Linked DNA regions of Sphaerotilus montanus. The protein of the gene in region 2 interacts with the protein of the main gene of each other region in a pairwise test. Links are inferred from orthologs where the notes say so. Each region holds a gene or a part of one and is shown on either strand. Other genes may lie near its edges.

Region 1 (3,484 bases), 1.2 Mb from region 2 along the record:
AGTTCTTTCAGATTGGTCTCACCCAGTTTGCGGTGGAGCACCTGACCGTCCGCACCCAGCACCACGGTATAGGGCAAGCCCCCGGTCGTGTTGCCCATCTGGCGCGCCAGTTCGGTGCCGCCGAAACCGGCCAGTCCGATCGGAAACCCCACCGGCGTCTTCACCAGGAACTCGCGCACGGGCGTGGGGCCGTCCACGGCCAGTCCGATGACTTGCCAGCCGGCCTGTCCGCGTGCGGCCTGGGTACGGGCGAAGGTGTCGAGCAGCGGCATTTCCTTGACGCAGGGTGGGCACCAGGTCGCCCAGAAATTGATCAGCAGCGGCCGCCCGCGCAGGTCAGCCAGTGCCAGCGTGCCGCCCTCGGGCCGGTCGAAGCGCAGGGACCACGGCGCTTGCGCACCGCTGCCCGACGCCGACGCGGCGGCCGGGGCTGCCGTCTGGAGGGCCGGCGTGGCCGCACGCTGCCGGGCCCACCAGCCCGACCCGCCGGCCACCACGGCCACGCCGGCGCTCAATCCGATCCAGCTTCTGCGGTTCATGGGGTGTTCTCCTCGTTCATCAGGCGGCGCAGACCGGCCAGGTCGCCGCGCTGCGTGCGGCCCTGGGCGTCGGCCTTGAGGGCGCCGCGCAGGTCGTCATGGTCCAGGATGGTGAGAAACACCGTCACGGGTTCGCCCAGCGCATCGCAGCGCTGCGCCAGGCTCAGCACGTCGACCGGCTGGTGGCGCGGCCCGTTCACGCTGCCCACGTCGTAGTCCACGCCCTGGTTGATCAGCGCCAGCTCGGCCGACTTGCAGTCGTCGCAGTAGAGCTGCAGGTGGACGGCGGACAGCCGGGTGGCGGTGCCGCGCCAGACGGCGCCGGTCAGGTGCGGGCGGAACTCGGCCAGCCGCTCCATCCACAGCGCGGCCACGCTGCGCAGCGCGGCCAGCTCGGCCGGCTGCGTGTCGGCGCAGAACACCGCCAGGTACTCGCGCACGGCGTCCTCCACCGCGTCGTTGTCCGGCATGTGCACGCTGCGTGACGCGCCCCGGCCCAGGTCGCGGGCGGCACGGCGCTTGGCGGGGCCGTACTCCAGGCCTTCCTCGACCACCAGCCGGGCGGCACTGGCGGCAATTTCTTCGGTCAGGGTGTTGTAGGCAGTCATGGCAGTGGAACGGCCCCCATGCGCGCAGTGATCGTCGCGGCGCGGCTGACGAGGTAGGGCGAGCCGGGGCGCTGCTCGAAGCGCTTGGGCGCCGGCAGCATCACCGCCAGCCGCGCCGCCTGCGCCGGAGCGAGCCGGGCGGCGTCGACGTGGAAGTAGTGCTCGGCAGCAGCCTGCGCGCCGAAGACGCCTTCGCCCCACTCGACGTTGTTGAGGTAGATCTCCAGGATGCGCCCTTTGTCCAGCAGGCCTTCGAGCATGAAGGTGAGCAGGAACTCCTGGCCCTTGCGTGCGGCGGTGCGCTCGCCGGACAGGAAGAGGTTCTTGGCGAGCTGCTGGCTGATGGTGGAGCCGCCGACCACCTTGGGCTCGACCCGGCGCAGCGGCGTGGCCAGCGGCTTGCCGCGGCTGGCCGCCTTCTGCTCGCGCTGCTCGATCAGCCCGTTGCGCTTCTCTGCCGAAGCTTCGGCGCGCTGGTTGCGTTCCCAGGCCTTTTCCAGCGCATCCCACTCGACGCCGCTGTGCTCGTTGAAGCCGGCGTCCTCGCTGGCGATCACGGCACGCTGCAGGTGCGGGCCGAGCTGGTCGCGGTCGCGCCACGCCTGGCTCCACAGCACCTGGCCCTGTTCCGTGGCCAGACGCCAGATCTCGCTGCGCTGGAAGGGCGTCGACTGCGGATCGACCACCACCATCAGCGCGATGCGCAGCACGAAGTAGAGCTGCAGCGCCACCGCGCTCAGCAGCAGCAGGGCCAGCAGCCGCCAGAGGTGGCTGCGCCAGAGCGGGGCTGTGGCCGTCATCGCGGGTTCAGCGGACGCCGTCCACCTGCGCCCGCAGCGCGGCCAGCACCGGCGCCGTGTCCGGCCGCACGCCGCGCCAGGCGAAGAAGGCTTCCGCAGCCTGCTCGACCAGCATCCCCAGCCCGTCCCGGCCGGTGGCGCCATGCTGCGCCGCCCAGTCGAGGAAGGCGCGCGCACCGGCGCCGTACATCATGTCCACCGCCAGCCCGTCTGCCTGCAGCACGCTGGCGGGCACGGGCACGCCAGCGCCAGACAGGCTGCTGGCCGTGCCGTTGATGACGATGTCGAAGGCCGTGCCGGGTGCGTCCAGCGGCGCGGCGCTCAGCGCGACGCCGTGGTCACGTGCCAGATCGGCGTGGCGATCGACCAGCGCCTGCGCCTTCTCTGCGGTGCGGTTGGCGACGACCAGCGCGCTGGGGCCGGCCTCGATCAGCGGCCCGAGCACGCCTGCTGCCGCGCCGCCCGCGCCGATCAGCAGCACACGCCGGCCTGCCAGCGCCACACCGGCGTTGACCGTGATGTCGCGCACCAGCCCGATGCCGTCGGTGTTGTCGCACCACCAGCCGTCGGCGTCGAAGCGCAGCGTGTTGGCGGCTTCGGCGCGCTGGGCGCGTGGCGTGCGGCGCGGGGCGAGCTGCCAGGCCTCGAACTTGAAGGGCACGGTGACGTTGCAGCCATGCGCGCCGTCCGCGGCGAACTGGCGCACCGTCGCGGTGAAGCCGTCGAGCGGGCTGCGCAGGCGGGTGTAGTCGATCGACTGGCCGGTCTGGGCCGCGAAGCGGGCCTGGATGTCGGGGGAGCGGCTGTGCTCCACGGGGTGGCCGATCACGGCGTAGCGGTCCATGGCGGGCGTGGGGAAAGTGAAACGGTGGGTGGGGTGTCCGGGGCGCTCACTGCGCGGGGGCGTTCTTGGGCGTGGCATCCTCGACCGAGGCCTGCACGCCCTGGTCCCGCGTGAAGCGGAAGCGCGACACGAACACCAGCCGGTCGAACTGGCTGCGCATGGCCGGCGTGAAGTGGCCGTACGGTGCAGCGCCGCGCACGATGGACTGCGCCTTGCGGTCGAGTGCACGGTTGCCCGAGGTCTTGATCACCTCGGCCTCGACGACCCGGCCCAGGCTGTCGACTTCCATCAGCATGCTGAGTTCGCCGTAGAGCTTGGCGCCGTCGGCTTCGGGGAAGTTGCGGGTGCCGATGTCCTCGATGCGGCGGCGCAGCGAGTCGTAATAGATCGCGTGCACGCCTTCGCGCGCGGCGGGGCTGACGTAGCGGCGGCGCGGGCGGGCGTTTTCGTCGTTGATGCGCTTCTCGATCTGTGCGAGCTGGTCGATGAGCTGGCGGCGGCGCTCCTCCTCGGCGTGCGCGGCGGAGGGGGTCTTGTCGGCCGCCTGCACGGGGTCGGGGGTGTTGAGCCGGGCCAGCTCGCGCTTGATCTGGGTGAGCAGCTGCGTCTGCTGGGCCTGCATCTGCTCGATCTGGCGCGTGGCGTCGTCGATGGCGTTGCCGGCCTGGTCGGCAGGCGAGGGCGGCAGTGGCG
Region 2 (4,089 bases):
GAACAGGTCGCCCGCGCGCAGGCTGCGGGTGTCGGTGTGAACGCGCTGCAGCGCCGTGGCCGGATCGCCGACCAGCCGCGTGCCGGGCAGACGTGCCGCCACCAGGGCGTGGGCCTCGCCCAGGGTCATGAATTCGTGGAACATCATCAGGGGGTCAGGAGCGGTGGGACACACGGCGTTGTAGCGCAGTGGCCGCCTCGCCCAGATCTGAAAAAAAGCGCTTCGCGCCTGCCGTCTCCTGATAATCCTCGTGGCCCTTGCCGGCGATGAGCACGACATCGGCCGGTCCGGCCTCGGCGAGCGCGCGTGCGATGGCGGTCGCGCGGTCCTCCAGGACACGCAGATGGGGCGAGGGCACGCAACCAGCAGCAATCTGCGCCAGGATGGTGGCGGGCACCTCGTGGCGCGGGTTGTCGCTGGTGATCACCACCTCGTCGGCCAGTGTCTGCGCGATGCGGCCCATCACCGGGCGCTTGCCGGCGTCGCGGTTGCCACCGCAGCCGAACACGCACCACAGCCGCCCGCCCCGCGCCACCGCGAACGGCCGCAGCGCCTGCAAGGCCTTGTCGAGCGCGTCGGGCGTGTGGGCGTAATCGACGACCACCTGCGGCAGCGGGCCCGCGCTGGCGGGCACCTCGACACGCTGCATGCGCCCCGGCACCGGCGTGAAGTCGGCCGCCAGCGGCGCGATCCCGGCCAGCGACAGACCCAGCGCCCGCAGCCCGCCGAACACGGCGAGCACGTTGGCGACGTTGTAGTCGCCGATCAGCCCGGTGCGCACCGGCACCGCCTCGCCGCCTTCCTGCACGGTGAAACACAGCCCGTCGGCCTCGTAGTGCAGGTCCAGCGCCTGCAACCGTGCCGGGGTGGCGCGCGGCTGCAGGGCATAGGTCCAGACGTCCAGGTCACCGCGTGCCGCGAGTTCTTCCGCCAGCAGGGCGCCCTGCGGGTCGTCGAGATTGACCACGGCGGCGCGCAGACCCGGCCAGTCGAACAGCGCCCGCTTGGCCTGCCAGTAGGCGGCCATGCTGCCGTGGTAGTCGAGGTGGTCGGGCGTGAAGTTGGTGTAGAGCGCCACCTGGATGCGCACCGCGTCCAGCCGGTGCTCGGCCACGCCGATCGACGAGGCCTCCATCACGCAGGCCGAGAAGCCGCGGTCGACGAAGTCGCGCAGGCCGCGGTGCAAGGTGACCGGGTCGGGCGTGGTCAGGCCGGTGGCCACGACGCGGGCCTCGGGCGCCACGCGGCTCGGCGGCTCGCCCACGCCCAGCGTGCCGACCACGCCGCAGCGCCGGCCGGACAGGCTCAGCGCCTGCGCAGTCCACCAGGCGGTGGAGGTCTTGCCGTTGGTGCCGGTGGTGGCGATGACGGACAGCGCCGCGCTCGGCTGGCCGTGCCAGGCGTCCGCCAGTGCAGCCGTCTGCGGCTTCAGCCCGGGAACGGCCGCGATGCGCGCATCGTCGAAACCGAAGGCCTCGACCCCGTCGGCCTCGACCAGACAGGCCACCGCCCCCGCCGCGAGCGCCGCCGCCACATGGACCCGACCATCCTGTGCGTAGCCAGGCCACGCGATGAAGAGGTCGCCGGCCCGCACCTGGCGGCTGTCGGTGCGCAGCGCGGCGCCCGGGGCCAGCCCGCGCAGCCAGTCCAGCACCGCCGGCAGGTCCGGCAACTGTGCAGTGCGGCCCATCAGAACGACTCCTCTTCGGCCTTGGCCGCCTGGGCACGGGCAATGATCTGCGGCTTGATCTCCAGATCCGGCGGCACCCCCATCACGCGCAGTGTCTGCTGCACCACCTGGCTGAACACCGGCGCGGCCACATCGCCGCCGAAGTAGGTGCCGTTGCTCGGCTCATCCACCATGACGGCGACGATGATGCGCGGCGTGTGGACCGGCGCCATGCCGACGAACCAGGCGCGGTACTTGTTGCTGGCGTAGCTGGCACCGTCCTGCTTGTGGGCCGTGCCCGTCTTGCCGCCGACCGAATAGCCGACGGCCTGTGCCTTGGGCGCCGTGCCGCCCTCGCCAGCGGCCATGTTCAGCATGGTGCGCACTTCACGCACGACCTCGGGCCGGAACACCGATTCACCCGGCACCGGTCCGTTCTGCTTGAGCAGCGACACCGGAACCAGATCCCCATCCCGGGCAAACACGCTGTAGGCACGTGCCAGCTGGAACAGCGACGTGGACAGGCCGTAGCCGTAGCTCATCGTCGCCTGCTCGATCGGGCGCCAGCTCTTGTAGGGACGCAGCCGCCCGGTGGCCAGGCCAGGGAAGGCCAGCGGCGGCTTCTGTCCGAAGCCGACGGCGTGGAAGACCTCCCACATCTCGCGCGGCTGCATCTGCATGGCCATCCTGACCGTGCCGACATTGCTCGACTTCTGCAGCACCTGCTGCACCGTGAGCGCACCGTGCGGGTGCGAGTCGCGGATGGTCGAGCCGGTGATGGTGATGCTGCCCGGCGCGGTCTGGATGATGGTGGTCGGCTTGACACGGCCCGTCTGCATCGCCAGCGCGGTGATGAAGGGTTTCATGGTCGAGCCGGGCTCGAAGGTGTCGGTCAGCGCCCGGTTGCGCAGATTGGCGCCGGTGCGGGTCTGGCGGTCTCCGGGGATGTAGCTCGGGTAGTTCGCCAGTGCCAGCACTTCACCGGTCTGCACGTCCAGCACCACGGCGCTGCCGGCCTTGGCCTTGTGCAGCATCACCGCATCGCGCAGGCGCTGGTAGGCGACGAACTGGATCTTGGTGTCGATCGACAGCGCGATGTCGTGCCCGTCTGCCGGCTCGATCCGGTCGCCGATGTCCTCGATCACGTTGCCCAGCCGGTCGCGCACGACGCTGCGGCTGCCGTTGCGGCCGTCCAGATCCTTCTGGAAGGCCAGTTCGATCCCCTCCTGGCCGGTCTGCTCGATGTTGGTGAAGCCCACCAGGTGCGCCACCGCCTCGCCCTCCGGGTACTCGCGGCGGTACTCGCGCTGCTGGTGCACGCCCTTGAGCGCCAGTGCCTTGATCTGCGCGGCCACACCGTCATCCACCAGGCGGCGGAGCCAGACGAAGTTCTGGTTTTCCTTGAGCCGGCTGCCCAGCTCGCCCGGCGCCATGCCCAGCAGCCTGGACAGCGCCTGCTGCTGGGCGGGCGTTGCCTGGAAATCCTTGGGAATGACCCAGATCGACTGCGCCGGCACGCTGGCGGCCAGCACCTGCCCCGTGCGGTCGGTGATGCGGCCGCGGCTGGCCTGCAGTTCGAAGGTGCGCTGGTAGCGGCTCTCGCCCTGCTGCTGGAAGAAGTCCTGGTTGACCACCTGGATGTAGACCGCGCGCCCGATCAGCAGGCAGAAGGTCAGCCCCACGCCCACCACGAGCAAGCGCGAGCGCCAGATCGGTGTCTTGGCGGCCAGCAGCGGGCTGGAGGCGTACCTGGCGCCCTGGGGCGCGGACTTGCGCGCGGCCAGTCGTTCGCGCAGCGCGTCCTTTCCGGGGAGCTTCATGGACGGCCTTTCGAAGCAGCAGCGGACGGCGCGGCGGCAGACACCGCACCATCCGCCGTGAGGTACTGGGTCACGGCGGGCGAGGCGGCCGTCATCTGCAGGCGCTCGCGGGCCATCTGCTCGACGCGCAGATGCGTCGCCTGGGTGCGCAGCAGCACGCGCAGCTTCTCGGCATCCTGTTCGAGCCGCTGCGACTGGTTGCGCTCACGCTCCAGGGTGATGAACTGGCGCCGGGTCTCGTAGGACACCTGGACCAGATAGAGCGCGCTGGCGATGACCGCCAGCAGCAGCAGGATGTTCAGACGGGTCATGGGCGCGTCCACACCGGCGGCAGCGCGACGTCGGTTCGCTCGGCCACCCGCAGCACCGCCGAGCGCGAGCGGCCATTGCCGCTGACTTCCTCGTCGGACGGCTTGATGCGGGCCAGCGCGTTGAACAGCGCCGGCTTGGGTTCGGCAAACGGCGCGCGCCGGTCGAACTCCTCGCGCGAGTGGCGGTTGATGAAGGTCTTGACGATGCGGTCTTCGAGCGAATGGAAGCTGATCACCGCCAGCCGCCCGCCCGGCTTGAGCGCGGCCAGCGAGGCCTCCAGCGCCTGCT

The links. The genes of interacting proteins can lie anywhere in the genome.
Region 1: the proteins of BDD16_RS11540 (region 2) and BDD16_RS06160 interact in binary tests that used the Escherichia coli proteins (3 or more experiments, as listed by UniProt). The link is inferred for Sphaerotilus montanus from one-to-one orthologs.

What each region holds. Positions count from the first base shown.
Region 1 is NZ_JACCFH010000001.1:1,395,767-1,399,250, reverse strand. The notes cover bases 46-2,892. They hold BDD16_RS06160 (transglycosylase domain-containing protein), read right to left. Parts: upstream 1,948-2,892; coding sequence 1,144-1,947; downstream 46-1,143. Other genes in these bases: BDD16_RS06150 (TonB family protein), read right to left, coding at 2,838-2,892; aroE (shikimate dehydrogenase), read right to left, coding at 1,955-2,791; BDD16_RS06165 (hypothetical protein), read right to left, coding at 536-1,147; BDD16_RS06170 (TlpA family protein disulfide reductase), read right to left, coding at 46-539. In the rest of the region: more of BDD16_RS06170, read right to left, coding at 1-45; more of BDD16_RS06150, read right to left, coding at 2,893-3,484. UniProt on the Escherichia coli protein: Peptidoglycan polymerase that catalyzes glycan chain elongation from lipid-linked precursors. May play a role in peptidoglycan assembly during cell division in collaboration with other cell division proteins.
Region 2 is NZ_JACCFH010000001.1:2,551,472-2,555,560, reverse strand. Bases 1,090-4,089 are described here. They hold BDD16_RS11540 (peptidoglycan D,D-transpeptidase FtsI family protein), read right to left. Parts: upstream 3,490-4,089; coding sequence 1,690-3,489; downstream 1,090-1,689. Other genes in these bases: rsmH (16S rRNA (cytosine(1402)-N(4))-methyltransferase RsmH), read right to left, coding at 3,797-4,089; ftsL (cell division protein FtsL), read right to left, coding at 3,486-3,800; BDD16_RS11545 (UDP-N-acetylmuramoyl-L-alanyl-D-glutamate--2,6-diaminopimelate ligase), read right to left, coding at 1,090-1,690. In the rest of the region: BDD16_RS11550 (UDP-N-acetylmuramoyl-tripeptide--D-alanyl-D-alanine ligase), read right to left, coding at 1-144; more of BDD16_RS11545, read right to left, coding at 155-1,089. UniProt on the Escherichia coli protein: Essential cell division protein that catalyzes cross-linking of the peptidoglycan cell wall at the division septum. Required for localization of FtsN.